DNA from 3 places in the Pseudoalteromonas sp. JC3 genome. Region 3 is predicted to be linked to each of the others. Evidence: predicted binding sites of a transcription regulator. Region 3 holds the regulator's gene; each other region holds the start of a gene.
The links. Region 3 encodes sigma-54, which starts transcription at its own class of promoters, with help from an activator protein. Its sites were predicted from a motif close to GTTGGCACGNNNNTNGNNT; they were not measured.
Positions count from the first base shown of each region.

Region 1: QSH61_RS14540 (DUF3192 domain-containing protein) is a predicted target of sigma-54. The motif match lies at 4,045-4,063, and genes of this name have one in related genera.
Region 2: QSH61_RS14430 (P-II family nitrogen regulator) is a predicted target of sigma-54. The motif match lies at 7,909-7,927, and genes of this name have one in related genera.

Region 1 is NZ_CP127855.1:3,354,792-3,365,512, reverse strand. It holds gene QSH61_RS14550 (hybrid sensor histidine kinase/response regulator) at 1-2,604, shown strand, start outside; gene QSH61_RS14545 (GGDEF domain-containing response regulator) at 2,614-3,516, shown strand; gene QSH61_RS14540 (DUF3192 domain-containing protein) at 3,585-3,965, opposite strand; gene QSH61_RS14535 (D-2-hydroxyacid dehydrogenase) at 4,164-5,111, opposite strand; gene zntR (Zn(2+)-responsive transcriptional regulator) at 5,203-5,610, shown strand; gene QSH61_RS14525 (SO_0444 family Cu/Zn efflux transporter) at 5,603-6,877, shown strand; gene QSH61_RS14520 (1-acyl-sn-glycerol-3-phosphate acyltransferase) at 7,045-8,139, shown strand; gene QSH61_RS14515 (GNAT family N-acetyltransferase) at 8,191-8,733, opposite strand; gene QSH61_RS14510 (tRNA-uridine aminocarboxypropyltransferase) at 8,871-9,536, shown strand; gene QSH61_RS14505 (Fe(3+) ABC transporter substrate-binding protein) at 10,721-10,721, shown strand, end outside.
Region 2 is NZ_CP127855.1:3,325,159-3,335,879, forward strand. It holds gene QSH61_RS14410 (methyl-accepting chemotaxis protein) at 1-650, shown strand, start outside; gene QSH61_RS14415 (TonB-dependent receptor) at 692-3,673, opposite strand; gene mrcB (penicillin-binding protein 1B) at 3,803-6,124, opposite strand; gene QSH61_RS14425 (ammonium transporter AmtB) at 6,286-7,515, opposite strand; gene QSH61_RS14430 (P-II family nitrogen regulator) at 7,529-7,867, opposite strand; gene QSH61_RS14435 (GGDEF domain-containing response regulator) at 8,057-9,286, opposite strand; gene QSH61_RS14440 (S10 family peptidase) at 9,563-10,721, shown strand, end outside.
Region 3 is NZ_CP127855.1:410,234-420,954, forward strand. It holds gene tldD (metalloprotease TldD) at 1-661, shown strand, start outside; gene yjgA (ribosome biogenesis factor YjgA) at 754-1,272, opposite strand; gene pmbA (metalloprotease PmbA) at 1,409-2,758, shown strand; gene mgtE (magnesium transporter) at 2,826-4,184, opposite strand; gene QSH61_RS01720 (HPr family phosphocarrier protein) at 4,534-4,803, opposite strand; gene rapZ (RNase adapter RapZ) at 4,804-5,670, opposite strand; gene ptsN (PTS IIA-like nitrogen regulatory protein PtsN) at 5,663-6,121, opposite strand; gene hpf (ribosome hibernation promoting factor) at 6,123-6,410, opposite strand; gene QSH61_RS01740 (RNA polymerase factor sigma-54) at 6,440-7,939, opposite strand; gene lptB (LPS export ABC transporter ATP-binding protein) at 7,986-8,711, opposite strand; gene lptA (lipopolysaccharide transport periplasmic protein LptA) at 8,711-9,253, opposite strand; gene lptC (LPS export ABC transporter periplasmic protein LptC) at 9,243-9,797, opposite strand; gene kdsC (3-deoxy-manno-octulosonate-8-phosphatase KdsC) at 9,794-10,345, opposite strand; gene QSH61_RS01765 (KpsF/GutQ family sugar-phosphate isomerase) at 10,345-10,721, opposite strand, start outside.

The DNA of each region.
Region 1 (10,721 bases), 1.4 Mb from region 3:
ATCAAACAGGTGGTGGAGCAAAAATCGCGCTTAATGCATGCCCTTAAGCAACATAATCAAGAACTAGACGACGAAATTAAGCGTAAACAACAGGCATTAAAGCAAAGCTTTGAGGCAAAAGAGCGTCAAGCTGCTTTGCTAAATGCAGTGCTTGACTCTGTGCCCGATATTATCTATTTCAAAAATATAGACGGTTCATTCATAGGCTGTAATCGCGCGTTTGAAGAGTTTATGGGGGTTGATAAGTCGGATTTAGTTGCGAAAACACAACCTGAAGTGACATCTGGATTAACCATTTTACTTGAGCAAGAAGCGGCGATGGAGCGCTCGCAAGAACAAGTGGCAACTAATTTTGTCCTTGGGGCAAATACCTACTTTTTGACTATCACGCCATTGAAATCGGAAACTGGAAAGCTCATCGGTTGTTTGGGGGTTGCGAGAGATATTACTGCCGCACAAGAGGCATATAATGCCCTAAGAGACTCTGAAGAAAACTTTAGGGCAGCGACTGAGTTTGCACCTAATGGCGTTATTCTAGCTGCGATCAGCGGTAAAATTTTGGAGATGAACAAGGCTGCCAAACGTTACTTATCACTTGATAAGAATACCGGAGAAAAGCAGCTGGAACGCTTGTTTGATGAACAAAACTGGCAAGAGCTGAAGCCTGTCTTGGCTGGGCTATTAAAAGAGCAAAAGAAAGTCGTTGAGCACATGATTTCACAGTCGGGTAAGCACCGCTGGTTACAATTGAGTATTTCTTTAGTTTGGGATAAAAATAAGCGCCCTAAGTATTACGTGATCCATATTCAAAATATCACTGGTCTGCTGTTAGCGAAGCAAGATGCTGAGCGCGCAACGCTTGCCAAAAGCCGCTTTATCGCGAATATCAGCCATGAAATTAGAACGCCAATTAATGCCATATTAGGTCTGGCGGATATGATCAAAAGTGAGGCGCTGACTCGAGTTCAGAGTAAAAAATTGCAGCAGCTTTCTGGGGCTGCAAACGAGCTGCTTACCATGCTCAACAGTATTTTAGAGTTTGCCAAAGTAGAAAGTCATCAAGGCACAATTCAATACGAGACATTTCAAACCTGCCATGTATTTACCACGATAGAATCACTGATTAAGCCTTTATGTATACAAAAAGGCTTGGAGTTTGAGTTACAGGTCGACCCTCAAGTTTGGCCTTACCTTTACAGTGATGAAGATAAAGTAAAGCAAATCTTAGTAAACCTACTTGGTAACGCCGTAAAGTATACCAACCATGGTAAGGTGGGTCTGAAAGTAACGTTAACTAATGATAGAGCTGCAAAACAAACCATAAAGTTTGCTGTTTGGGACACTGGCGTTGGGATCAAATCGCAAGAAATTGAACACCTTTTTGATGCATTTACCCAAGGTGATGAAAGCTTCACACGTCGTCACGAAGGCATTGGTTTGGGGCTTGCGATTGTGAAGCAAGAAGTTGCACTCTTAGGTGGCGATATTGCGGTTAACTCAACCCCGAACGAAGGAAGCTGCTTTTTCTTCGAATTGGTGCTAGATAAAGGCGCTTGTCCAGTTGTGGATAGTCACAAAGAAGTTTACTGTCTCACCACCGAAGCACATAGCTTACCAAGCTATTTTGCAGGTCTTGCGGAACCTTTATCTGTTGAGCGATTGCACGGGATGCATGCTCAGCTCGACAAGTCTATTGTTGTTATTCCACCAGAAGCAGCACTTGACCCCGCTTATACGCTACCTGGAAATACCGCATTACTACTGCATTGTGAAGGGGAGTTTCCTGAGCAAAGTAACCATATTGCGCTTAATCAAAGTGTGTTTTACCAATCAGCTTATACTTGGCTTGCTGAATTTGCCCATATGACGCAAACCGTCGACAACGTGTGTATGCAGGTTGCCGGTGCACTTTGCTTGGTGGTCGACGATAACAACTTAAATTTAGATATTACTGAAAATATGTTGAAGCAGAATGGTATTTCTACCGTAGGGCTCCAAAGCGCCGAACATATTGAGGAAGTTTGTCGCTCACTGCAACCCGATATCATCCTGATGGATATCCATATGCCAAATATTGATGGCTATCAAGCGACCAAGCAGATCAGAGCCGTGTGGTCTGAAACTGAGCTTCCCGTTATCGCCTTGACCGCCAATGCAAGCAAAGAAGAGCGGGCGAAAGCCACAGCCGTTGGTATGAATGATTATTTGGTAAAGCCGATCAATAGCACACAGGCGTGCAAGGCATTGGCAAGTAATATTTTCCAGTCAGATAAAACAGAAGAAATCTTTTTCGATTATGAGTTTGCTTTATCACAAATGATGCAAAATGAAACGTTTTTGCAAACAATGTTAGATAAATTTGCTAAACTTTGCCATGATTACCTAGAACAGGTTGCTGAAATAGAGCAAGGTTCAGCATTATTCGAGTTAGCACACGGAATTAAGGGCGCAGCTGCTGGTCTGGGTTTTAAGCGACTGGCGAAAGTTGCAAAAGACCTTGAAACGCAAAGCAAAACGATCACAACAATAACAAATCGCACTGACTTGGATGTGTTAACAAATGCACTTTCACAGGTGGTGTGCTTTATCGAGCTAAAAAGGTAGCGTCATAAGATGCAGCAAGCTGAGCACATTTTTATTATTGATGATGACCCAATAAATAAGATGGTCCTAAGTAATACATTAGGTGACGGCCATCGGTTATCCCATAGCACTGACGCTAAGTTATGTATTGATGAACTAAAAGTAAGCAAACCAGATCTTATTATTTTAGATGTGTTAATGGCTGACGGCGCTGGCTTTGCTGTTTTAGAGTGCCTGAAAAAGGATGCGAGCACTTACGGTATTCCCGTTGTCGTGATCTCCGGTAGTGTGAGCTTTAAAGATGAAGCACGAGGTTTGGAGTTAGGGGCTGTGGATTATATTACTAAACCCTTTAACCCTTTGATTGTAAAAGCCAGAATCAAAAACCATTTAGCAATAAAAAAGAAAAATGATCTGCTAGAAAAGCTAGCCTCTATCGATGGTTTAACAGAGTTGCCCAATCGCAGGTATCTAGATGAAGCGATGAAATCAGCTTTAGAGAGCGCAAAAGCTGATGGCAGTGGGTTTACCGTAATGCTGGTTGAGGTGGACTATTTTAAAACGTTTAATGAGCATTATGGCTATATGCATGGTGATGACTGCTTATTTAAGGTAGCCAAAGCGCTAGAAGAAGCCGCAACCCGACGTTCTTTATTTATTGGCCGTTTTGACGGTACCCGTTTTGCGTTGGTGCTAACTCAGCATAATATCGACATAATTAATGAAATAGCAGAAGCGTTGCACGACTCGGTTAACGCGTTAAAAATCCCCCATATTGCCTCACCCATATGTGCGCATGTGAGCGTTAGCATTGGTGCAGTTCATATTGAAAATCACTGTAGTAATGAGCTCGGTGAGCTGATCAAAATGGCCGATAGCGCACTTGCCGTTGCACAAAAACAGCAAAGTACGGTTTTTATTAAAGTGTTATAAATATATAAAGCCATATGCGGGGGCTAAAGCATATCCGCATTATTCACCATCCTTGGTGCGATAAAGTCTTACTGAATTTGCTTTAGTGCGTTGTCGCCAAAGCCAACCAGTTGGTTGTTTTTGAATACCAATGGCGTGCACTCATCTTTTGTTACTTTGCCGTCTGAGTGTTTGCTGTTGGTTGCATAGTACAGCACTTGATAGTTGTCGCCGTCTTTTGACACCAACTCGCTAAAGTCAGGAGTTGCAAACATGTCTTTTACTGATGAGTAAGACGCGCCCATTTCAAGGTTAGCAATCTTTTCACGATTTTTACGCTGTTTATGTTCCCAGTTAGACGAGTTGTATTCAGAAGCCCAACCGTGTTCTACTTCACCGTCGGATACAGCAACGATACAGCCTGATAATAGAGTAGAGCTAAGCGCAGCCACTAACATTAATTTTTTCATTGTTGTTTTCCTTTTTAATTTTGTTGCTGAGCAAGTAATGCAAACAGCCATTTATTTTTTGCTTGAATTATCACAAGAGTTGCAAACTCTTTGCCAACTAATAAAGTTTATAAATATCAGTTTGTTGTTGTTTTTTAATCAGTTTGTGGTTGATGGTTTTCACTAACTTTTAGCGATATCACTCACTAAAACAATAATCTAGACCACTCGGTTTCTCGTTGTGCCTGCCACAAAACTTTCAATATTAATGGCAATTTCGCCGACTAAACGTTCGATGGCTTCTTTACTTGCCCATGCCGTATGCGGTGTTAAAAGCAAGTTTTCCCCTTGGTATTGAACAAGTGGGTTGCTTGCTTGGGCCGGCTCTTGAGTGAGGACATCCACAGCAGCACCAGCTATTTGCTTGTTAGTTAGCGCATCCACCAGCGCTTGCTCATTGACTATTCCGCCTCTCGCGGTGTTGATAAGATAAGCATGATTTGGAAGTAGAGCGAATTCAGCTCTCGAAATCAGGTTTTCTGTTTCAGCGGTAAGCGGGCAGTGAATCGATACAATATCCGCAATCTGCAGTGCTTCTTCAAAAGCCATTCGTCCTGCTCTAACCTCAGTTACGCCCCTACGTTCGGCAACAATTACCTGAGCTCCAAATGCTTGTGCGACTTTTGCAACGGCTTCTCCTAACGTTCCATGGCCTACGATCACAAAGTTTTTGCCTGCAATTTCGTTGATGCTGTAGTCCAAGCGACAAAACATATCACTTTGCTGCCAAAGCCCTGCACGGCAGTCTTGCTGGTAACGATGAATATTTGTCATTAAGTTACCAAGCATAGTAAAGGTGTGCTGCACGACAGAAGGGGTCGAATAACCAGCCACATTAGCCACCGCAATTTGATGGGCTTTTGCGGCTGCCAAATCGATGTTGTTGACGCCTGTGGCCGCAACACAAATCAGGCGTAATTGCGGTAACGCCGCGATTGTTTGTTCAGTTAACTGTACTTTATTGGTGATGATGACTGCTGCATCTTTACAGCGTGTGATGATGTCCTCACTGGGTGTGGTGTCGTAAGACGTTAATGTGCCTAGTTTGGCAATGGGGGAAAGATCGGTTCCTGCAAGGGTTTTAGCGTCTAATACCACGATTTGCATTATTTTTATCCTTTTCTTGACTTTGGAGTTAACTCTAAGGTTTATACTTGTGATGTCGACTAGGATAATCTTCAGGACTTGGGAGTGTAAAGTGGTAAAGATTGGTGAGCTGGCAAAGCGGCTTAACGTATCAACTGACACGTTAAGGTATTATGAAGCAAACGATCTTCTACACCCTTGCACAAGGAGCGAGGGCGGGTATCGGTTGTTTGATGAGCAAAGTGAAAAGCAAATGCGCTTTATTCTTCGCGCGAAGGAAGTAGGGTTTAGCCTCAAAGAAGTGCAAGACTTGCTGAAGATAAAGTTTGAAAAGCATCAGCACAGTTGCGAAGAAGTGAAAACGCTGACTATCACTAAACGGGATTTAGTGAGAGCGCGGATCGCTGAGTTACAAAAATTTGAACAATCATTATCGACGCTAGCAGAGCAATGCTGCGGCGGTAAGGAAGCGGCAGTGAGCTGCTCGATTTTAACGGCCTTGGAGGCTATCGATGAATGAACTGATAGTAAATTTTTGGCAGCTATTTTTAGTATCTGCCCCGTGGTTACTGCTTGGCCTAATATTGGCTGGGTTACTTAATGTATTTATTCCAAAAGATTTATTGCAAAAGCACTTAGGAAAAGAAGGATTTTGGACAACGATAAAGGCAGCGCTGATTGGGGCGCCTATGCCACTGTGCTCTTGCGGCGTTATTCCTGCTGCGGTGGGACTGAGAAGAGCGGGGAGCTCGAAAAGTGCGACAACCGCATTTTTAGTCTCAACGCCTGAAACTGGAGTGGACTCTATCTCAGTTTCTTATGTACTACTTGGTCCTTTTATGGCGATAATTAGGCCAATTGCGGCTGTGGTTAGCGCAATTGCGGCCGGGTTACTCGTTGGCAGTGAGAAAGATGATAAGCCTGTGCCACTAAAGCACCTTAATACCTCAGAGGAACCAAGCGCGACTAGCGGTTGTTGTGACGCTAATCATCACTCAGAGCCAAAGCCTGCTGAAAAGCATCACAGCCATGATAGCTGTTGCGCCAGCGCTAAAGTGGAAACCGCAAAAGTAAGCTCAAGCTGCTGTGCGCCTGCAAGCCCGCAATTAGCAATGGTAGGGACGAATATGTCTTGTTGTGATACTACGGAGCCTACCGTAACCAGTTGTTGCGATTCTTCATCAGCCACGACAAGCTGTTGTGAGCCAGCTCCTAAGCCTAAAAATCAAGGGGCTTTTGGCAAAATTATGGAAGCTGTTAAGTTCAGCTGTAATCAATTACTGTCCGACACCGCAGTTTGGCTACTTATCGGTTTATTCTTTGCAGCGTTAGTGCAAACCTTTGTGCCTGAGTCTTTCTTATCTCAGTGGGGCGACGGTATTATCGCCATGCTAGTGGTTATTCTTATCAGTATCCCAATGTATATTTGTGCGACCGCTTCAACTCCAATCGCTGCGGGTTTATTAATGGCAGGTGTGTCACCCGGTGCAGTATTGGTGTTTATGCTCGCAGGCCCTGCAACTAACATCGCCACAATTGGGGTAGTTGGTAAAGAGTTAGGGCGTCGTGCCGTGTTTGCCTACTTGGGCGGTGTCATCGGGGTTGCACTTATCTTTGGCTATTTAACTGATTACTTAGTCAATACTTATGGTTTTGTTGTAACGCCGATGATAGGTGAAGAACACGAAGTGCTACCACATTGGTTAACAGTATCGATGGGCGCATTATTAGCAGCACTCTTACTAAGATTAGCTATACTCAAATTAGGTAAAGTTGTTAGAAGATAAACTATTGTGGTACTTTTTACCGTATTACAATTGCATGACGCTTAAGCATTTAATGTTCCAACTTGGTATATCGCCTTGGTGGTCAGACATGAAATGCTTAGCGTCTGTTTATTTGACACGATAGAATGCGTTCCAGTATTCGTTAATCCGACAATTTGAGAAGTAGAGTGGATAAATACGCTGACATTAGACCGTATAATGATGATGAAGTAGTGCCAGCACTGGCACGTCTACTAGGTGATGATCAATTCATTGATGTGATCGCCAAATATAACCTGCCAGCTTGGTTAAATGCTTGGCCTGCTATTGCACGCCCACTCGTAAGAATGAAACTAAAAAAGAAGTGGGGAGATTTTTGTACGATTGAACAAGTACAAGATGAAGTGGCGTACTATCTGCAAATTTTAATCAATAAAACGACGTCTAAAGTGACTTATTCTGGCCTTGAAACATTAGACTCGAATACCTCGTATTTATTTATTTCAAATCACCGTGACATCGTATTAGACCCTGCACTTGTTAACTGGGGCTTGCATCAGCAAGATATGCGCACGGTGCGTATCGCTATTGGTGATAACTTACTGCAAGTACCTTATATCACTGAGCTTATGCGCCTTAATAAGAGTTTTATTGTAAAACGCTCGGCAAAGGCGCCGAAAGAAATGCTAAAAGCATTAACCCAGCTTTCAGCCTATATTTCTGACTCATTAAGTGAAGGTAACTCCATTTGGATTGCGCAAAAAGAGGGGCGTGCGAAGGATGGAGTGGATCAAACCGATCCGGCACTGTTAAAAATGCTACAGCTCAATGGCCGCAAACAGAAGCTAGATTTTTCAGAATATGTAAAGCAGCTCAGGATAGTGCCCGTTGCCATCTCCTATCAATATGAGCCATGCGCGGTTGCTAAGGCTAAAGAGCTATACCATAAAAAGCAGTTTGGCCAATATGTGAAAGCACAAGGCGAAGACATTGCTAGCATTGTTGAGGGCTTTAGTTCAGATAAAGGCCATGTGCATATCGCATTTGGCGACCCTATCACTGCGGATGTTGAAAACCCAGATGAGCTGGCGAATGTCATTGATAAACAGATTTTAGATTTATACTATCTGCATTCAACCAATCACCTAGCAGCAGGCGATGATGCGCAAGTTAGTCCAGAAGATAAAGAGGACTTTATCTCTAAACTAGAGTCTGTACCGGAAGAGCTGAAGCAATTGGTGTTGAGCATGTATGCCGAACCACTGCGTCGCAAAGGCATTTAATAGTAGTGAGCATGCGCAACCGTGGTGTTAAGTGGTTGCGCTTTTGTTCGGTTAATTAAGAACTTTATGATAATAAACGACTTCCATATCTCCTAAAATATCTTTGTGAAGCCCTTTTTTCACATAGCTCATCCCAAGTTTTTTCATAATATTGATGGAGCCAAGGTTCTCTTCTTCAGCGATAGCGCTCAAGTGTGTCAAAGTAGGATTTACTGCTATTAGGTCTGGAATAAGATGTTGTGCGGCCTCTGTTGCAAACCCTTTGCCCCAAGAAGCTTGTTTAAAACGCCAACCGAGTTCTAAATCCTGATCGTTTCTTTGTTCTGAAAAGAAGTTAGCAGGGCGAACCAAAATCCAACCAATAAATGCCTTGTTTGGCAGCTCGAAACAGCCCCAAAGCCCCCAACCTTTGATCTCGTCCGTATACTCGGTTAAACGTGGAATATATACGGCTTTTACTTCTTCAAGTGAGTTAGTCTGACCGCCTGTGATGTATTTCATTACTTCAGGGTCGCTATCAAGATCGGCGAGTAGCTGTGCATCTTGTGGGGTGAGTAGGCGATAACTCAGTCTTGCAGAATCCTTTACTTGCATTTTTTACTCCTAATGAAACCCAATAAAACTTTAGAGTACAAAAGCTTATGTCATGAGTAAATATGTTACATAAGTTTGCGTAGACGCCAGCCGAGCGCTTTACTAAAATACGCCGGCATTTTTAGAGGGGGAACAGAGTGAATAATTCAGTACTAGCGCTTAGACAGCGTCAAATCGCTGCGGCTCAACGCGAATATAAGGCAAGGGGATCAAAGCTTGCGCGTTGTGAATGCTGCTTATTAGCCACGACTCTATGTATTTGCGATAAAGTCGAAATGGCCAAAGCAGACTGTGCAGTGTGTTTGCTTATGTATCATAATGAAAGCTTTAAGCCCTCTAACACTGGACGCTTAATTGCCGATGTGATCCCTGATAATCATGCCTTTCGTTGGGACAGAACTGAGCCTGACGCTGCGTTATTAGCGCTTCTTTCGGACGAGCAATATGCACCAATAGTCGTTTTCCCAGAGCAGGGCGTAGAGCCTGAACGAGTAATTACTAAGGTGACTCGCACTGAAAGTAAAACACCACTATTTATCTTTTTGGATGGCACATGGCGTGAAGCTAAGAAAATGTTCAGAAAGAGCCCCTACCTCGATAATTTACCTGTGTTATCCATCGCCCCTGAAAAGCTCTCGGATTACAAGCTTCGAGTAGCGCCGCATGAACATCAACTTGGTACGGCAGAAGTCGCGTGTGTATTGTTTGCCGAATGCGGCGAGCAGGATGCGGCAGATAAATTAACCGCGCATTTTATCGATTTTAGAGATGCCTACTTAAAAGGTAAGCGCAGCAAACTGTAGGTCGAAATTTATTTCGACAAAAAGCTGAATTGTTTAGGCGCTACAGCGAGCAAGATGATGGTAGGTCGAGATTTACCTCGACAAAAACAGCATTGTTTACGCGGTATGGCAAGCTGATGACGGTAGGTCGAAATTTATTTCGACAAAAAGCTGAATTGTTTACGCAGTACGGCGAGCAAGATGACGGTCGGTCGAGATTTATTTCGACAACACAAGCGCAATATCACGCGACAGATAGGAATAAAAATAAAATAAGAAGCGCGCGACTCATTGCTGAGTCGCGCTTACGGAATCTTCTAAATGCATCCTGCAAAGTTGAGTAGTTCAACGTCCTGAATCTTTCCTCTTCCATGGCATCGCTTGGTGTTCTCGTTTTGCGAATAAAGGCATCTTGCCCTGTGTCCATCTTCCTTTTACACGTCCGCTGTCTTATCCATTGCCATCCACTTGCTAAGAACAAGCCCTTGTTCTAATTGTCCTTGTTTGCTACTTTCCAAAATAGCAGTGCCAATCATCACCTTGTTTTACCTTGGCACTTGGTAGCCTGAACGTGTTGCTTCAAGCTAGGTGTTGCACTGTTAATTGCAACAATTGGCATCTCCTAAGCCACATTTTACCAGTACATCCAATGTACCTTCCTTCCTCATCCTTAACCACCTGCATATCCAATGCAGTAACGTTATCCCTCAACGTTTAGCCTCTCCCCTGAAGCAATCCTTAGGTTCATCATGAACCTTTAATCCCTGCCCTTTAATGTAATCACACCATGTGACATACAATCTCGCTCGCTTTTCCCTATATTCCTTTAAGTGGGTGCTTATCCATTAGCAAATCCTGCCCTGAGCGTATCCTGTGTATCCTCTATCTCTCTTCCTGAGATGTTGTTAAGTATAAGCAGACTAAAAAAAATCGGGAGCAGTGAAATTCAATCTTTTTTGCGTCTTTTTCTGGTAATAATAAATAACTTTTTATTTTTTAATTAGTTACCTTGATTCTGAGTGTTATTTCAGCATGTCTTTACTCAATTTCTGGTAGCTAAGTGAGATATATCTCACAGGTGATTCTCCCGTTTTCTACAACGCTAATTTTATCTTGAGCGTAGTTTCAAATATTCAGGGTGTAAAACGGCACAATTACAGGTAGAATTAGTTGATAATAATTATTGTTTACCTAATGGAGTCTTTA
Region 2 (10,721 bases), 1.4 Mb from region 3:
CCGTAGCAGCCAAACAAGTAAAGCAAAGTAGTGTCAATACCACAGCCCTAGCAGAACAAATGACCGAGCTACAAACTGAGTTTCAACAAAGTCGTGCGGCCTTAGATAAGCTCGCAGAAGACACGCAAAACATTAGTCAGGTGAGTTCCGCGATTAGAGAAATTGCCGAGCAAACCAACTTACTCGCGCTCAATGCCGCAATTGAGGCTGCTCGTGCAGGTGAACAGGGCCGAGGGTTTGCAGTAGTAGCGGATGAAGTTAGAACGCTTGCGCAAAGAACGCAGCAACAAACAGAGGAAATACACAATATTATTCAATCTTTACAAGCTGCATCCAGAGACACGCAAGACAAAATGCGCAGCAGTGAAGACAATATGGCACAAAGCGTTATCGCCGCGAATGATACTAATGAAGTCCTACAGCACGCCGAGCAAAGCATGCGAGACATAGACGAGCAAGGGAAACTGATAAGTCAGCTGGTACAACAACAAACTCAAGCAACAGAGCAGGCTTTAAATGAATCCTCTGAGATTAACGAGCTTGCTCAACACACATTGAGTTCAGCACGAGAAACTCAAGCTAATGCGTTCTTACTTACCGATACTGCAGCCGTTATGGAGGAAAATATAACTAAGTACAAAACGGAATAAAAAAGGGAAGCTAAGCTTCCCCTATAACATGGTATTAAGTATTAAAACTTAAATGTCGCACTCAAGCGAATCTTACGAGGCTCTTGGAAGTACTTAGGTAACAGGTAGTCTGGATCTGGATCACCACGATACCCTTCGAAATTATCACCTTCATCAGGTACTGTTTTTCTAATTTCAGAAACTTCATTATACTTGGTCGGTTTATCGTTATTAAACACGTTGAACACGTCCGCTCTGAATGTCAGATCGTGATCATAAACAGTCGTGTTATATTGTAAGCTCAAGTCTAGACTCCAAGTGTTAGGGGTAGTCCCTAAAGAGCCACGAGGTACGAGCTCGCCACCGCGATAAAATGACTCTGCATCGTAGTAAGATGCGAATACATCTGTCGGGTGATATCCATAAGCCCCATATGGACGACCCGTCTGCCATAAGAAGTTTGAACCTAACAGAATATTTTCTGTGATTTCGTAAGCAAACTGAGCTTTGATCTGATGACGTCTGTCATTAGGCAAGTTGCCTTTTGCACCATCAGTCAAGCCTGGTTGGTCAAAGTTGGTTGTTGCACCCGCATCATCTTGCTCGTTATCTGAGCGTACGAAACCTTCATTATTACCCCAGCTATGCGCCCAAGTATACGTTAGATCTAACATCCAACCATCGCCCCAAGCTTTGCTAAGGTTGATGTCAACTGCCCCATATTGACGCTCTGACTCTGGATAACCTAGGTATGAAGCTGGAATAGTATACTCTTGGTTTGCTAGCGGTCCATCACCATCAGGGTCAGTCGCAAAGGTTACATCTGAACCAGGGTTGGTTAGCACATAGTAATGGAAACCATCACACACTGTACAACCACTGCCAAACTCAGCTTTTAAATAGTCGTCAAAGCCTTTGTCAACCGCAATGTCCTCAAGCGAGCTACCAAGATTACGGTAAGTCCCTTTAACACCTAAGCTCCAATCATCATCAAGCATCATCTGAAAACCTAAAATAAATTCATCTTGATACATAGGATCTAGGTCTTGATTAACGGTTTCAGCGGTGTTTTTCAAAGTACCATCTGCTAGTACCAATAAGCCACCTGTCGCTTCACCTAAAATTGGCTCTTTAGAAATATCATCGGCGATACCAAGTACTTCAAATTGCTGGCGAGTATAAAGCTCATCACCTGCCATACGAACGTTTGTATTCGTTGCAACCGGTAAGAAATAGCGGCCAAAATTAGCAAATACTTTAAACTCACCTTCCCCGTATGGGTCCCAACTTAAACCAACTCGAGGAGCCCATTGGTCGCTCACATCAATAAACTTTTCACCTGCTTTATTATAGTTTTCAAAGGTTTCGTTTCTTAAGCCTAAAGTAACAGTTAGATCGTCAGTGACAGTCCACGTATCAGTAATATAATAGGCTGAACTATTGGTTTCAAAATCACCGATATTGCGGTATATCTCTTTACGTACTGACGTACACGATGAAGGGTCTCCTGCACGTACAGCGTCCATATCCGCACAGCCTTCGTAACGATATGAAGCACCGCCAGCACGCTGTGTCTGGTTAACCGCCTCTAACTCTTCTCTATCAATACCAAAACGTAGAGTATGATTATCCGTCACATACCAATCAAAATCTAAGCGGTAAGCTGTTCGTTTATCTTCTTCCAAGCTAGGTGTACTTAGTGCCCAATCACCCAGATCAGTACTAGAGAAGCGCTCGTATACACGTGGATACTCACCAAAAGGTGAACTACCTGCGTTAACGTTACTGTAGTTTGCTTCATTTACACCATACATTGCGCTCATTGTGAATGTATCAGTCAAAATACCTGTATATTTGAATGAGTAAGTTTTACCACCACGCTTTTGAGTGTAGTCTCCTCGACGAGAAGTCGTTTTGTGCGCTTTTGAATCCCAGTTATATTTCACACTATCAAGATCACTTGAGCTATCCCACCCAGTAAACTCAATAATGTGATCATCTGTAATGTAATAATCTAATTTAAGAGCAAGGAACAAATCGCCTGATTCACGAACGTATTTTGTTGACTCCTCTGCGTAATCAGAATCACGTTCGTTATAATTAGCAAGGCCAAAGAAGAAAAGTTTATCTTCTATCAACGCACCACCAGCGTACAGTGTATATTCGTTTTTACCTACTTTTCGTTCTTCTTGGTCACGGTGATAAATATCCGTACCATAAAGAGCTTCACCTTCCGCCGAACGATAAGCCTGAGGACTAGTCTCGCGCAGTGAGCTTGGCTCTAAAACTACCCCGCCACCGTACTCAAAAGTATTGCTACCGCGACGTGTTGTGGCATTAATTACACCACCCGTTGAGCGACCAAACTCGGCAGAGTAACCACCTGTTTTCACCTCAAAGCTATCGTAAAAGTCAAACGGAACATCTGCACCACCTAGACCATTACGGAAGTTTGTGACATTCATACCGTTAACATAGTAGCTGTTTTCACCTACTGATGACCCACCAAACGAAGCGATATTACCGAATGATTCATCACCTTTTGTCGTGCCTGGTGCTAACATTGCAACTGAGGCAATATCTCGCGAAACAGGAACTCGAGCAAGGAACTCTTGGTCGACAATAGTCACCGCTTCACTGGATGCCACATCTATCGAACTAATGCGAGATCCTACAACCTCAATCACTTCAGTACCATTGCTAGAAGTAACAGAGAGTGGAATATTTGTACGTGTACCCACTCTAACATTTACATCTGTTTGCTGGTGTAATATTTGGCCATTCTTTTTAACGGTTACATCATAGGTACCCGCTGGCAACAACGGGAATCGGTAACTACCGTTATTACCTGTAGTAACTACACGCTGCAGTCCAGTATCTTTATTAAGTATCTCAATAGTAACGCCTGATACTGATTCTCCCGCAGTGTTCTCTACAACACCGTATAGAAACCCTGAAGATGTGGCGTCGGCTGCGATCGCGGTACCTGAAACCAAGGCACCAACTACAGCCAAAGAAAGGATATTTCTTTGAAATGTCTTCATTATTATATTTCCTTTGAACATTGTAATTGTTATATGTTCAGTTTCTGTTCCCTGAACGGAAATATACTATGACAAACAAGAGAATAATTAAAGATTAGTTTACAAAAATACTTTCAAGTTCCTAAATTACTAACAACCTGGTCTGGGTTCAAACATACTCTCTCTAATAGGTAGCTGTAATACAGGACCACAACTCGGAGGCGACTGCTTACCCGTTTTCGGATTGATAAAGGCCCAGCGAATGGACTTTGGACGCTCATCAACAATCGCTTGTGGATTCAGCGGCTTGAGATACCGAATATAAAGTTCAAGCGCTCCTTGACTGCCCGTTAATCCCGTTGGCTTATTATCATCACGGCCAATCCAAGCCACGGTGACCGTATTTTGGTCAAAACCTGCAAACCAGCTATCTCTTAAATCATTACTAGTCCCCGTTTTCCCTGCAAGTTGAATTGAGGGGAAGTGAAGGTTAAGACGTTTAGCAGTGCCTTTTTTAGTTACACGCTTCATGCCATATTTCGTCATGTATACCGCATCGCTGTCTAGCGTTTGGTTTTTTTGCACGGGATGTTCGTATACCAGCTTACCCAGTGAATCGGTGATCGCCATGACACTAGTCAACTCGCTCTGCTTACCATCTGCAGCAAGTGTGGTGTACGCCTGTGCAACATCAAAACTGGATAACTCTAACGCGCCCAACAATAAAGAAGGATAAAGTGGAATCGACTTAGAAACACCAAGGTCATTCAAAGTTTGCGCGACTCGATTCACACCCACATCCAAGCCAAGGTTTACTGCTGGAATATTGATACTATTGCTGAACGCTTCAAACATTGGTACTTGGCCTCTGAATTTATGATCAAAGTTCTCTGGAGACCAAACTTTACCTGAACCGTCAGTCACTTCGAGTGGACTGTCATCAAGTAGCATACCCAAATGGTAGTTTGGATTCGACAAAGCGCTCAAATAAATAGCGGGTTTAACCAGTGAACCTATATTGCGCTCGGTGTCTAATACCCGATTAAAACCTGAAAACTTCAACTGGCGACCAGCAACTAACGCCGATACGCCCGCTTTTTCAACATTAACTGACAGCATCGCGGTTTCTAGCTCTTCCGTTTTGAAACGGCGCTCTAAGTAAGGTAAGCCCTTTTTAACAGCATCTTCCATCGCCGTTTGCTTTTGTAAATCTAGGTAAGTAAAAATCCGAATTCCAGAGTCGACAATGTCATCATCAGGCACCAGTTTCTTTAACTCGCGATTCACCAACTCCAAATATCCAGGATAAGACTGCATACGGCTCGCTTTTAAAGGCTGTACATCAATCGGCCTAGAGAGCGCCGCGCGATACTCAGGGGTTGTGATGAGGCCATTTTCCACCATCAACCTTAAGACTAAATCGCGCCTTTCCATTACCCGCTCAGGATATCGTCTTGGGTTATAAAAAGACGGTCCTTTAACCATTGCAACTAACATAGCGACTTGGTCAAACTCAAGCTCGTCCACTGGTTTACCAAAATAAAAATCGGCCGCAAGCCCCATACCATGAACGCCTTGATTATAGGCTTGTCCCAAAAACACTTCGTTTAAATAGGCTTCAAGGATTTCATCTTTGCTATAACGGAAATCTAAAATCAATGCGATGAATGCTTCATTCACCTTGCGGATTAAGGTGCGATCTCTGGTGAGATAAAAGTTCTTTGCGAGCTGTTGCGTAAGCGTACTGCCACCTTGCACAGTTCGCCCCGCTTTGATGTTGGCATACAGCGCACGCAAAATAGACAGCGCAGAAACACCATGATGTTCGTAAAAGTCTCGATCTTCTACCACCAGCAGTGTTTCTTTTAAAATATTAGGGAATTTATCGAACGGAACAAACTCTCGGTCTTGGCGCGATTCATTGCCGATCCGAGCAATCTGCACCGGCTCTAAGCGAGCGCCGGCTAAGCGCCGACCTTGATTATCAACAATATTGGCAAGCTTTTTACCAGCAAAATTAAGCGTAAAAATACGCGCCACTTCTGGGCCATCGTAGAATTCGAACGCGCGACGATGGATGGTGATTGTGCGACCTTGAACGATATATTGACCGGTACGGCTGATACGATTTACACGAGAATAGTTAAGCCGCTTCAGCTCCCACAGCACTTCATCCTCATTAAGGAATTGATCGGGGAAAAACTGCATCGATCTGGCATAAACCTGAACGGGAAGTTCCCACTTATTGCCCTCAAACTGCCGGCTTATTTTGGCGTCTAAGTAGATGATATAGATTGCAACAAGGAATATCGCCGCAATAGTCCCTTTCCAAAAGAAAGACCACAACGTGCTCAGTACACGGCTTTTAACTCTTTGCATCTTAGAACCGTTTTGCTGGGTATTGTTTTTACGCGAAGTGTTCGCTTTGACGTTTGATTTGTTGGCAGGTTTTCGTTTCTTTTTATCCGTCATGACCCAAGTAAAACTAAAAAATGAATCGCAAGATGGTAGGGTAACCTAAATTAACAACTGCTGAAAGTAGAATAATATATATAAAGAAAAGTGAGCCCTGTTGGACTCACTTTGTTTAGACAACGAGAACTTTACAATATTGACTGAGAGCCAAATTGGTATTATTGTCCGCGAACTGTCACGAACTCGGGATAGGCATCTACGCCGCAATCATGTTGATCCATACCGCTTAGTTCTTCTTCTTCGCCAACGCGGATCCCCATGCTCGCTTTCAATACACTCCAAACAATATAAGAAGCAATGAAAACAAAACCTAAAATAGTGATAAGTCCCACAGCCTGACCTTGGAAAGTAGCGTCTGAGTTTGAAAATGGCACCATCATCACACCTAGCGCACCACATATACCGTGAACAGAGATAGCACCGACAGGATCATCAATTTTTGCCTTATCTAGTGCAACGATACTAAACACCACCAATGCACCGCCTATGGCACCGAGAATAAGCGCTAATACAGGTGTTGGAGAGGCAGGCTCAGCGGTGATGGTCACTAAACCTGCTAGTGCACCATTAAGTACCATAGTTAAATCCGCCTTGCCCCACATTAATTTACACACCAACAGTGCAGCAACCGCACCTGCCGCCGCCGCCGCATTGGTATTTAGCATGATTTGGCTGACCGCGATGGCATTTTCTTTGTCGGCAAGGAACAGTTGAGAGCCACCGTTAAAGCCAAACCATCCCATCCACAAAATAAAGGTGCCTAGTGTAGCCAGTGGCATGTTGGAACCAGGAATTGGGTAAATCTCACCATTTTTGCCATATTTTCCTTTGCGCGCACCAAGTAACAGAACACCCGCTAGTGCCGCAGCAGCACCGGCACCATGCACAATGGCTGAACCGGCAAAGTCAACAAAGCCAAGCTCAGATAAGAAACCACCGCCCCACGTCCAATAGCCTTCTAACGGGTAGATAAAACCAGTTAACACCACACAAAATGCTAAAAACGCCCACAATTTCATACGCTCGGCAACAGCGCCAGAGACAATTGACATAGCCGTTGCAACAAATACCACTTGGAAGAAAAAGTCGGATTGCAGTGCATGGTCGGCATCATCAGCTGCACTGCCAATGAGCGCACCGAGACTTGGTAAAACCCCACCTTCGGCATTATCGACATACATGATGTTGTAACCAATAAGCAGATACATAGTACAAGCAATGGCGTACAGTGCGACGTTCTTGGTAAGGATTTCAGTGGTATTTTTTGAGCGTACTAATCCCGCTTCAAGCATAGCGAATCCGGCAGCCATCCACATAACTAAGACACCAGAGATCAAAAAGTAAAAGGTATTTAATGAAAATTTTAGTTCTATTATTGTATTTTCCATTGTTCGGCTCCCCTTAAATGGCTTCTTCATCAAGTTCGCCGGTACGGATCCGAACAACTTGGTCTAAGTCGTAAACAAAGATTTTTCCGTCACCAATTTTTCCAGTGAACGCAGCCTTTGTAACCGTTTCCACAACGCGCTCGGTGTTTTCGCTTAATGTCGCAATTTCTATTTTTATTTTTGGAATGAAATCGACTTGATATTCTGCACCGCGATACAGTTCGGTATGACCGCGCTGACGTCCAAACCCTTTAACGTCAACAACCGTCATACCTTCAATCCCTAGATCGGCTAACGCTTCACGTACCTCATCAAGCTTAAATGGTTTTATTATTGCACTTATCATTTTCATGCTGAGTCCCCTTAGGACAGTTGATCCTGTTGTATGCAGTAATCCAACCTTTATGCCAAATTTTTTATTCCTTAATTAACAATGAATTAAAGTGAGAGGTGGAATTTCACGCATAAAAAATGCACCATCTAGGTGCATTGATATTAAGTCTGAACTGAATTGGTGCATAAACACCCAAATAACGAAAAGCTAATGCGCGATAACGCAATTTCGTTGTTTGTCCTTCGCTTTGTAGAGCGCCTTATCTGCCTTGCGCATTACTTCGCTTAAACTCTTTGATTGGCAAGCCGCGAGGCCAATACTGATGGTGCAATAATGCTTACCCTCAGGAATTTTGAATGCTTGCTGTGCAAGGCGCTCTCTAAAGTCTTCTAGCATGTGCTTTGCCATCTTCATATCTGAGCTTGGAATAAGCAAAGCAAACTCTTCCCCACCGATACGTGCGACAATGTAGTGACCAAATGCACTACGCAGTAAATCAGCAACTTGTTTAAGTACATCATCACCGCTTTCATGGCCATATTGATCATTAATAGACTTAAAGTGATCGAGGTCTAACAATGCCAATATATGCTGGCTCGGTTTGTTCTTGATTAAACGCTCTGCTTGCTGACAAAAATAGCGGCGGTTATAAAGCCCTGTTAAATAGTCTCGATGCGCATATTCTTTGATTTCTGCGATCAAATTGAGCTGTTCCATCGTCTGCATGATACGACAATGAAACTCTTCACTCATAAAAGGTTTTGCCAAAAAGTCATTGGCGCCGTATTTGATAAACTTTGCTGACAAACCATGACTTCCTGCGCCAGACAGACCAATAATCGCCAACTCATCTCGTCCACGACTATTACGAACGGATTTTACCAACTCAAAGCCATCCATCGTCGGCATCGCAAAGTCCGTCAGCAGTAGCTTAATTTCATGGTCAGATAGCAACATCTCCAATGCCTGTTCGCCATCTTGCGCCTCAAGCACTGTAAATAATTGCTTTTCAAGCATCTGCTTCATTACCGCGCGACTGATCACAGAATCATCGGCGATCAGCGCCTTGCAACCTTGGTTTCTCAATAGTCTAGATGCTAACTTGACCGCGTATAGGTATGAATCGCGGTTATCTTTAATCACATAATCCACCACACCCATTTCAAGCATTTGCTGGCGGCTATATTCATCTATTTTTGAGGTCAACACCACGGTGGGTATTTTGTGGCTAAGCGTGAGCTGCACGACCTCTGCGTCCATCGCATCGGGCAGCGTTAAATCTACCAGCGCCAATGTATATTGGTGCTGTGCTAAGAAGTCCTTACTTTCCTTGAGGGACCAAGCAAAATCGATTTCGACATCTAGATGCTGAGCAGCAAGGTGTCGCAATACCTGTTGTACGACTTTACTGTCTTCAACAATTAAAATTCTTTGCATGGATTGAGATCTCTTAAGTACAACGAGAAGCGCAGTGAAACAAGAATTTAACGAGGCTAAATACTTTATTACTACATAATTAAGTATTAAATATACGCGAATCTTGCACTAAAAAAAACCAAATCGGCTCAAATTCGTTACTTTTCGATAAACGAGGTTACAACAGCCTATTTTTCAAACCTGCCGTTTTTTTTGTTGAGTTTGTCTCAACGGCTTTGAATTTCAGATGAAATACTTCTTTAATGCAGACATACCTAATGCAATACCGAGGAAGCAATGAAAAAACTACTACCACTATTGCTCATGAGTTGTGCCCTACTCTCAGCACCAAGCATAGCTGAGGAGCACAACCGCGCAATTGAGATAGATCATAAAATAACAACTGAGCATAGAGCCGAAATAAAAGGTGAACGTATTAACTACACCGCGACAACAGGCACGCAGCCGGTGTGGAATGAAAACGGCGACGCAGTTGCAACGTTGCATTACACCTACTACAAGCGCACAAAAATCAAAGATATGAGCAAACGTCCGCTGCTGATCTCATTTAACGGTGGTCCGGGCTCGGCTTCCGTGTGGATGCACATTGCCTATACTGGCCCAAGAGTATTAAAAATTGATGACGAAGGATATCCACTGCAACCTTACGGCTTGAAAGACAACCCATATTCAGTGCTAGATGTTGCCGATATTGTTTATGTAAACCCAGTCAACACAGGTTATTCTCGCGTACTCAAAAATGCTGAAGGTAAATATCCGAGTAAAGCCGAACAAACAAAGATGTTTTTTGGCGTCAACGCGGACGTGAAGTACTTAGCCGAATGGCTCAATACATTTATTCATCGCAATGAGCGTATGCTTTCTCCTAAGTACCTGATTGGTGAGAGCTACGGCACGACTCGAGTGTCAGGTCTTGCGCACGCGATGCAAAACAATCAGTGGCTTTATCTCAATGGCGTGGTGTTGGTATCTCCTACAGAAATCGGCATTAAACGAGAAGGTCCGGTTGAAGTGGCAAACCGTTTACCGTATTACGCTGCCGCCGCTTGGTACCACAAAGCGCTGTCTTCTGAATTGCAAAATAAAGATTTACTCGAAGTACTTGCAGAGGTTGAACAATATACGGTTGATCAGTATCTTCCCGCACTCGCCAAAGGCGCATTTATCAGTGCCCAAGAAAAGCAAAGTGTGACACAGGCCGTTGCTAAATATAGTGGCTTAAGCGAGCGCTTTGTAGCTCAAAACAACCTAGATATTCCTACTGCCGCATTTTGGAAAGAGCTATTGCGTGAGCGTGGCTATACCCTAGGTCGGTTGGACTCACGCTATCTTGGTATTGATAAAAGAGATGCAGGTTCTCGCCCTGATTATTGGCCTGAGCTGACCTCTTGGTTGCACTCATTTACGCCAGCGATTAATCATTACTTCGCTACAG
Region 3 (10,721 bases):
CGAAGCTGTTGGACATGGCCTAGAAGGTGATTTTAACCGTAAAGGTGCCTCTGCATTCAGTGGCAAAATAGGTGAACAAGTCGCTTCGAGTCTTTGTACTGTGGTGGATGATGGCACAATAGCCGACCGTCGCGGCTCTTTGAATGTGGACGATGAAGGTACGCCAGCGGCATACAACGTACTGATTGAAAACGGTATTTTGAAAGGCTATATGCAAGACAAGCAAAACGCAAGCTTAATGGGTGTGGCGCCTACAGGTAATGCGCGTCGTGAGTCTTATGCCCATTTACCGATGCCGAGAATGACAAATACCTACATGCTTGCGGGTGAGCACAGTCAAGAAGAGATCATTCGTAGCGTAGATAAAGGTATTTTTGCTAGTAACTTTGGCGGTGGTCAAGTGGATATTACCTCCGGTAAATTTGTATTCTCAGCGTCTGAAGCCTACTTAATTGAGAATGGTAAGATAACCCAACCAATTAAAGGTGCAACGCTTATAGGCAATGGCCCAGAGGTGATGAAAAAGGTCTCTATGGTAGGCAATGACCTTGCGCTTGATAGAGGCGTTGGGGTATGTGGTAAAGATGGTCAAAGCGTCCCTGTGGGAGTCGGTCAACCGAGTTTGAAGATTGACGAAATTACTGTCGGTGGTACAGCGTAATACTACCTGCGATAACTATTCATAAGCAAAAAGTAATAAGCAAAAAGGCGCATCAGCGCCTTTTTATGTTGTATCAGAACCAGAACACTGCGTTACGGCATAATTGCTTCTTTTAAATACTGGAACAGCTCTTTGTAGGCTTTGCCTGGCTTCTCAGCTTTTACTTCTTTACTTGCTTGGCGCGCCATCTGGCGCATTTTTTGACGCTCAAGTTCAGGATACTTATCCAATAGCTCATTAATCTTGCTATCTCCTTTGGCAATCACTTCATCGCGAATAAGCTCAATCTTGTTCAGCAATACGTCTGCTTTATTGTTCTTATTTAGCATCAAATCCATCGCAGCCTGAATCTCTTCGACATTTGGAGTACTACGCAATGTCTTGGCAATGTAGTTCATATGACGACGGTAAGCATCTGTTTTAGCACGGATCCTATCCGCAACAGTCATGGCCTCTTTAAGCTCGTCCGTTAGAGGTAACTTCTCACGCTGCTTCTTGCCAAGCCCTGCAATTTCGCAGCCTAGTTCATGCAACTCAAGCGCTTCGCGCTTAAGCTCGCTTTTTGAAACGTAAATAATCTCTTCTTCGGTCGTTTGCTCGTGTTTAGCCATCGGTCTTGTCTATACTAGTAAATATTAAGGTCTCTAACATTAGAGTATACCACAATTGATCACTACAATAGTTAGTAGCTGTGATAGCATATTAACTAATATGTTTTAGTTAGACGAGCGAGTGGATAAGGTATCTATGACTCAACCTCAACAACACCCTATATATAATCAAATTGATGATGTGAAAAATGCAGTTGCCGATGTGTTAGCGCATGCTAAAAAACTAGGTGCAACCTCGGCAGAAGCGGCGATGTCTAGCACCTCAGGTCTGTCTGTAAGTACACGAATGGGAGAGGTTGAAACCATTGAGTTTAATCAAGATGGTGGTCTTGGTATCAGCGTTTATGTGGGTAATCATAAAGGCTCAGCATCAACCGCGGATCTGAGTCCTGAAGCCCTGCGCTCAGTGGTTGAAAAAGCCGTAGATATTGCTCGATTTACCTCGGATGACCCCTGTAATGGTGTGGCGGATAAAGCCTTGCTAGAGATGTCACCAGCAGATTTAGATCTTTTCCATCCTTGGCAAGTTTCTCCCGATGAAGCCATTGAGCAATGTATTACTGCTGAAAAAGCTGCGTTAGCATTCGATCCTCGAATCGTGAATTCTGATGGCGCGAGCTTATCGAGCCACCAAGGGATCCGTGTATATGGCAATAGTCATGGCTTAATTGCAGGGTTCCCACGTACCAGACACAGCCTGAGCACCATGGTGATTGGTAAAGAGGGTGAGCAAATGCAACGGGACTCTGCATATGCGTTATCTCGCGTGCACACGGAGCTAAAATCCCCTGAAGAAGTCGGTTTAGAGGCGGCACAATCAACGCTTGCAAAATTAGGCAGTCGTAAGGTGTCAACGCGCAAAGTGCCTGTTATTTTTCGAGCGGATATTGCTAACAGCTTATTTGGGCACTTAGTGTCAGGTATTGGTGGCGGCGCGCTATATCGTAAGTCTAGCTTCTTGTTGGATTCTTTAGACACACAAATTTTTAATCGCTGCGTTAACATTGAAGAGAAGCCACATTTATTAAGAGGGCTTGCTTCGAGTCCTTTCGATAGCGAAGGTGTAAAAACCATCGACCGTGAAATTATCACAGATGGCGTGCTCAATACTTACTTATTGGCAAGCTATGCTGCACGTAGAATGAATATGCAAGCGACAGGTCACGCAGGTGGGATCCATAACTGGTTAGTAAAACCAACACACGACGATTTAACCAGCCTACTTGCGTCGATGGGCACTGGTTTGTTAGTCACTGAACTTATGGGGCAAGGTGTTAATACGGTAACTGGTGATTACTCTAGGGGAGCTGCTGGTTTTTGGGTCGAAAATGGAGAACTTCAATATCCTGTAAGTGAAATTACTATCGCTGGTAATTTAAAAGATATGTTTATGGGGATTGAAGGCGTTGGCGCTGATATTGAATGCCGAGGCGCAGTACAAACCGGCTCTATACTACTCAATAATATGCAAATAGCGGGCGAATAACTCCCTCTCTCAGCTCAAGAAATGCTGGTTTTAACCAGCATTTCCCGCCGTTTCGACACTGTTACTGCTACACTAATAACCAAGTTGCGGTGCCAAGGAATGCAAAGATCCCTACGATATCAGTAACGGTTGTTAGTACCACACTACCAGCTAGCGCTGGATCGATATTCATTTTCTTTAACATAATTGGAATACTGGCACCCGCGATACCCGCTGCGACTAAGTTCATAAACATTGCGAAGGCAATTACAGCACCGAGTGTAAAATCCCACTGCCATATAGCAATAACTCCAGCGATCAAGACAGACCACAGCACGCCGTTTAAGGCGCCGATCGCCAGCTCTTTACCCATTAAAAACTTTTGGTTAGTTTGGTTAATATGACCAAGGGCAATACCACGTATAACTAGGGTTAGCGTTTGGCTACCGGCAACGCCACCCATACTTGGTACTATGCCATTTAACACCGCGAGAATAGGTAAAATATCCAGGGTACCTTCGAAGAAGCTTGCGACAAACGCTGCCATCAAGGCGGTTAAAAGGTTAATCCCAAGCCAAATAGAGCGGCGCTGGCTACTTTTTAGAACTGGCGCAAAGGTGTCTTCTTCATCTTCAAGACCTGCCATACTTAACAAACTGTGCTCGGCATCTTCACGGATGACGTCAACAACGTCATCAATGGTGACACGACCAAGTAAATGGGCGTTATCGTCAACGACGGGAGCTGAGATCCAGTTATGACGCTCAAAAAGCTGCGCCACTTCAGACTCATCCATGGAGATAGGGATCGTTTCCTTATCTTCATCCATCAAATCTCGAACCATACTGTCAGGAGACTTAGTTAATAAGGTATTGACTGGTAAGGCACCCAAGAAACAGTTGTCTTTATCGACAACATATAGCTCATCTGTGCCGTCTGGCAATTCGCCTTTAAGGCGTAGATATCTAAATACAACTTCTAAGGTAACATCGGGTCGAATAGTGACCGTGTCGGTGCTCATTAGCGCACCGGCAGAGTGTTCCTTGTAGGACAAAGCTTGTGTCGCACGTTCTCTATCTTGGCTATCCATCGCACCGATAACGTCTTGGTAGACGGTATCAGGCAGGCTTCTTAGGACATCACCAAGGTCATCGTCGTCCATGTCTTCTGTAGCGGCGGCAATTAGCTCCGGCTCCATCTGGGCGATGATCCCAAGTCTTACGTCCTCTGACAGTTCCTCTAAGACATCCCCTTGGATATCTGGGTCAACAAGCTGCCACAGCATAGAGCGAACTTTATGAGGGGATGATTCTAAAAGCAGTGCAGTGTCACAAGGTGCTGTTTCTGCGAGCATACGCCTAACTTGAACAAACTGACCACTGTTTAAGGCGTTAGTTACCTTTTGGAGTTGTTCCAGTGTGTAGTCTTGTTCAAATACTTCAGGCATAGGCATCCTTTTTGATATTAATGGTGGCTAACGTGACTAAGTTAACCCTATTCATTTATTTTATCGCAGAAATCAATTTCTTAATTTGAATTTTATTCGTGTTGTTTCTGCTGGTGGGTTGCTATCGTTAATACACGTTAAAGGTGTACGCAACGATAAAGTAGGATTTTCCGGCAACTAGCTTTATTGCACGAAAGAAACCTAAATTGGTATTACAGTGTAACTCAGTTTATTAGGAACTACCAAGGTTTACGCTTAATTATGAGAGACTTATTAGACCACTTTGGTTACGGAGGAGGGGGAGATTAGCAGGGAGTAAATGAATCAGGCCTTATTGTTTTACTGACGATTACTCGGATTCATTAAACTTATTTTCTATCAGTCCGCCAATGGCGTCTAGTGCATACTGAGCATCAGGACCTTCACAAACCACTCGGACTTCTTTCCCTTGGCTGCTTTCAAGTAACAACAGCGCTAGTACGCTGTCAGCAGCAGCACTTTTGTCTCCTTGATATAAGGTCACGTCGGCATCAAATTGGGTTGCTAATTGCGCAAGAACCGTCGCTGCTCGAGCGTGCAGGCCGAGTTTGTTTTGGATTAAAAACGTATCTTCTAACATTTAACCCTCTTGCTCTCGGTGACGAATTTTGACGTTGGGATGGGTTTTAGCAAAACGTTCACCAATGGTTTGCGCTAAGTATACCGAGCGATGTTGCCCACCTGTACATCCTATTGCGATCGTTAGATAACTGCGATTGTTACGCTCTAAGTGTGGTAACCAAGTTTGTACGAAGGTTTGGATCTGCCAAGTAAACTTTTGCACGATGCTGTGACTCGACAAATAGTCTTTAACTGGCTGATCTAAGCCAGTTAGCGGCTTAAGCTCAGGCTCCCAATGTGGGTTGGGTAAAAAGCGCGCATCAAAAACGTAATCCGCTTGTTTTGGGATGCCGTGTTTAAAGCCGAAAGATTCAAAGGTAATAATGAGTTGTTTGTCTTTTTTACCTAAGATTTTTTCGCGGATATCTTCTGCAAGTTGATGAACGCTCAGGCCTGTAGTATCAATGAGAAAATCGGCGCGAGTGATCAGCACGTCTAACAATTCCCGTTCTTTCTTTATCGCAACATCTAATGGAAGATTATGCAGTGAAAGAGGGTGCAAACGTCGTGTTTCTGAGAAGCGCTTTATCAGGGTTTGATCGTCACTGTCTAAATAAAACAGGGTAGGTTTGGCAAAGCCTGGTAAGTATTCAAGAATGTCATTAAACTCGTCCTGTTCTTTAGGTAAGTTTCTAACATCAATACTGACTGCAATTTTATTATAATTGTCCGAAACACTGCGGACTAAAGACGGCAGCAAATTGACTGGAATGTTATCCACACAATAGTAGCCTAAGTCTTCCAATACTCGAAGCGCTACAGATTTACCAGAGCCTGAGCGGCCACTGATAATGATAAGCTCGAGTCCTTTTTCTTCATCACTCATCAAGTTCACCTTGGATCACTGCATATAACTCATCATCACTTTTTGCTTGCCTAAGCATTTTGCAAAAAGACTTGTCTTTGAGTGTATCAGCAATCGCCGCTAAGGTCTTCAGGTGTTGTTGATTATCACCTTCAGGTACGATGAACGCGACAAAAATATCGACAGGCTGCTTATCTATGGCTTCAAACTGGATCCCTTGCTCGCTGACAAGCACCATTGCAAGGATTTTATCCAAACCTTCAAGTCGACCATGGGGAATGGCAATGCCTTTACCGATCCCTGTGCTGCCTAATTTCTCTCGCGCCATTAAGGCGTCCAAGATAGCATGCTGACTGGTATTTGGAATTTGGCTATGAGCCAGTTCGCTGATGTATTCTAAAATACGTTTTTTGCTATTAAAAAGGACCGCAGCTTTACTGCAGTCCTTGTTCACTAATTCACTTAATTTCATCTTAGTGTCGAGTGAGCTTCTCTTTGTGTTTAATAACTTGACGATCTAGCTTGTCGATAAGGCCATCAATTGCGGCATACATATCTTGATGCTCTGTTGATGCAAATAGCTCGCCGCCGTTTACGTGTAATGTTGCTTCTGCTTTTTGTACTAGTTTCTCGACATCAAGGATCACATGCACATTATTGATATGATCAAAGTGCCTTTCTAGCTTCGCAAACTTGTTGGTGACATAGTCTCTTAATGAGTCAGTAATTTCTACATGGCGACCAGTTAGATTTAGTTGCATAAGCATTTTTCCTTCTTGGGTTTTACGTCTTATATCAAGCTTTTACGCTGATTTGACGGTGGAATGGCTAGGGATTCACGATATTTTGCAATCGTACGTCTCGCTACCTTAATTCCTTGCTCAGCTAAGATATCTGCAATTTTGCTGTCACTCAATGGCTTCGCGGTATTCTCTGCAGCTATCAGCTTTTTGATAAGTGCTCTAATTGCTGTAGAAGAGCACTCACCTCCATTTTCCGTACTTACATGGCTAGAGAAGAAATACTTCAGCTCAAATATTCCCCGAGGTGTATGCATGTATTTTTGTGTTGTCACACGGGAAATTGTGGACTCATGCATCTCAACCATTTCAGCAACATCATTTAGCACCATAGGGCGCATTGCTTCGGGGCCATGTTCAAAGAATGCCTGTTGTTGTTGCACAATGCAATTGGTAACTTTTAATAAAGTATCATTTCGGCTTTCTAAGCTTTTAATAAACCACTTTGCTTCTTGTAAATGTGAGCGAATAAACTGACTATCCGTACTGGATTTCGCCGTTCTAGACATCGCAGCGTAATGGTCATTTACTCTTATTTTAGGCATAGCATCAGGATTTAGCTCTACGACCCAACGACCTTTTACTTTTTTCACCGATACGTCAGGGATCACATATTCAGGCTCTTCATGAATAATGCTTGCCGCAGGCTTTGGGTTAAGGCTATGTATTAACGTCATGACCTCTTTGAGATCGGCTTCTTTAAGGCGCGTTTTCTTAGCCAAAGTTCGATAGTCACGGCTGGCAAGCAAGTCGATATGCTCTGTCAGGATCATTTTTGTTTCGGCAATCCATGGGGTATCTGGGGCGAATTGGTTGAGCTGAATGCATAAGCATTCTTGTAAACTACGCGCTGCGATACCGACAGGGTCAAAAAGCTGAATGCGTTTGAGTACGGCTTCGACTTCATCTAGCTCAATAGGCTCTTCGCTATTCTCGTCATTAATGCTTTCTAAAATGTCTTCGCAAGACAGTGTTAGAATGCCTGACAGGTCGACCGCTTCAATAATCGCAATCGCAATAGCTCTATCTGTTGGACTAAATGGTGTCAGTTCGAGTTGCCACATGAGATAATCGTGGAGAGATTCAGAGGTTTCCCCTTGATAAACATTATCGTCATCGGGAAGTGGACCTGAGCTTGCAGCAGGCGCTGCACTCATATACTCGTCCCAAGTGACATCCATGGCAAGGTCATCGCTCACAGTGTCTTTGCTCATGGCGGTATCTGAGTCTATCTCATAGTCACTAACCTGCGTTTCATCGGCTGAATCTTGATTGTCGTCAGCACGGCTCTTTTCTTGGCTGTGTTGGTCAGCGTTTTCGCCGTCAGTATTATCACCTTCTTCCACTTCCAACAATGGATTGCTGTCTAATGCTTCTTGTATTTCTTGTTGCAGATCCAATGTACTAAGCTGCAGCAAGCGAATGGCTTGTTGCAGTTGCGGAGTCATTGTAAGTTGCTGCCCCATGCGCAGCTGTAATGATTGCCTCATGTATCTCTAACAATCCTTTTTAACAGTTATTAATACTACGTCTTAACTATAGCTTGAATTGTTCGCCTAGGTAGACATCTCTTACGGTTTGATCTGCCAAAACATGTTCTGGCGTGCCTGCAGCGATTAACTCACCATGTGAAACGATGTAGGCCTTTTCACATACGTCCAGTGTTTCTCTAACGTTATGATCGGTGATAAGCACACCGATACCACGGTTTTTTAGGTGCTCTATGATTGTCTTTATATCTAACACCGAAATAGGATCAACACCAGCAAAAGGTTCATCTAACAGGATAAACTTAGGGTTTGCGGCTAAAGCGCGAGCAATTTCGACTCGTCTTCTTTCGCCTCCCGACAATGCCATGCCCTGTGAGTCGCGAATGTGTTGAATATTAAACTCATCCAGTAACTCGTTTAGTTCAGCTTCTCTTTCAACTTTAGATAAGTCTTTTCGAGTTTCTAAAATCGCCATCAAATTTTGATAGACCGTGAGTTTTCTAAAGATTGAAGACTCTTGCGGTAGATAGCCAATACCAAGTCGTGCACGGCTGTGCATCGGTAACAAAGTGATATCTTCGTCATCAATCTGAATATAGCCTTTGTCGCTTGGTACTAACCCTACAATCATGTAGAACGTAGTGGTTTTACCTGCACCATTTGGTCCTAATAAGCCTACAATACTGCCAGCCTGAACACTTAAACCAACATTTTTGACGACCTGACGACCTTTATAACTCTTTGCTAGACCAGTTGCTTTGAGCTCGCTCATTAATTGTTACCTTCTTCCTGCGCTTTTTTCTCTTTAGCGTCTTTTTTGTCATCAACAGGAACAAGGATGGTTCTTACTCGAGAGTCTTCTTGGTCTGAGCGCTCAGCGCTGATCAATTGCTTTTCAATGTCATAGGTGATGACTTGAGCATTGATTTTTTGCCCAGTTTGATTGATTTCAGCATCACCAGAAATCACTAGGGTTCCCTTCGCTACGTCGTAACGGATTTCATTTGCTTTGGCTTCTAGCAAGTTGCCATCGGGTTGACGTTCGCTAAAAGTGGCAGGGCTGCCAGTTGCCACAAGCAGTTGCTTGTTAATGCCAAGTTCCGCGCGACGGTGGACCTCTAGGCGATCGGCATTTATCTTTCTGTTGCCATGAATAATAACAACATTCTGTTCAAAAATACCGATGTTGCTTTGCAGTTGAGCTTGCTGACGGCCAGCATCAATAATGACTTCATTTTGTTCTGCAGCAATTGCTAGAGTAGAACTTGCAAGCAAGCCGATGAAAACTAGTTTGTTAATGATTTTACTGGTCATAATAAATTGTCTTTGTGTGGTTGATGAGTTCGATCACTTGCTTTTGTAGATCCGCATGCAGTCCTTTACCTGTGATCCTAAGACTAGGACCGTTGATAACGACAGGGTGTTCCGACTTCATCAATTTTTGCTTAATTTCAACTCTTACATTATCGGCATTGATATCCGTGATCATGGCGTTAGGCGTTAAATTCTTTGCCAACACATTGCCCTCTAATATCAAGGTGTTGTTTTCGTATAGGGTTGCTTCTAATGCGCTTATTTGCCAATTCTGTTCACCGTTATATAAGGTGAAAATGGGCTTTTCAAAGTGACTAAAGCCAAGATCTTGATACAACTCCATCTTATCAGCAGTTACCTGATAGTTTAATAAGCCATTTTCACTATAGGTCGTTTGCTGAAGCGTGGTTGCAACATAATCGGGTTTAGCTAACGGTTCATCTTCTTTTGCTGGATCCGCCTCTGATGGATTAAACATGGGCGACCACATCCATACCATTAAAGAAGCGAAAACAATGAGTAAGATGACACGCAATACGGTCATGTACTTGATCCTTTGGAAGTCAATAAGTGATTTTGGCTGAGCATTAGAAGATCAGTTAGTTCTCTCACGGCACCAAAGCCACCTGGCATCAAGGTCGTGTAATGGGCGATATGTTTAACAAGAGGATGTGCATCATTGACGGCAACGGCAAAACCAACTCGTTCCATTACGGGTAGATCTGGGCCATCATCACCAATATATGCAATTTCGTCATCATTAAGATTGAGCTTAGTCTTCAGTTCATCATATGCCACTAACTTGTTTTCTTGACCTTGGTAAATATAAGTTACATTTAAACTAGTCATGCGTTGCTGAACTATTTGTGAATGTCTACCTGTGATAACGGCGACTTCGATACCACTATCAATCAAGGCCTTAATACCAAACCCGTCTTTGGTATTAAATGCTTTCAGTTCTTCACCATTGTTACCAAGGTATATACGGCCATCTGAGAATACGCCATCAATATCGCAAATTAATAATTTGATTTGTTTTGCTTTTTCCCAAGCTTCAGTTGAAATCGTCTGATATAAATCTTCAAATTGCATTACAGCACCCCCGCTCTAAGTAAATCTTGCGTATTCAAGGCGCCAACCGGAATGTTGTTTTCGTTCACCACAATCAAGCCGTTAATCCGTTTGGTTTCCATAATATTGAGTACCTCAGCTGCGAGCATATCGGCGCGTGCCGTCGTACTTTTAGCCGTCATCACTTGCGTGATTGGGGTGGTGTGAATATCGACCTTTTGTTCGATAATACGGCGCAAGTCACCATCGGTAAAAATACCTTGCAATTGCGAGCTTTCATCTACGATTGCCGTCATACCTAAACTTTTTGCGGACATTTCAAATAAAGCTTCTTTGACTGTGCAGTGACTATTGACCATAGGGATTGCATCCCCTTGATGCATGACATCAGCAACGG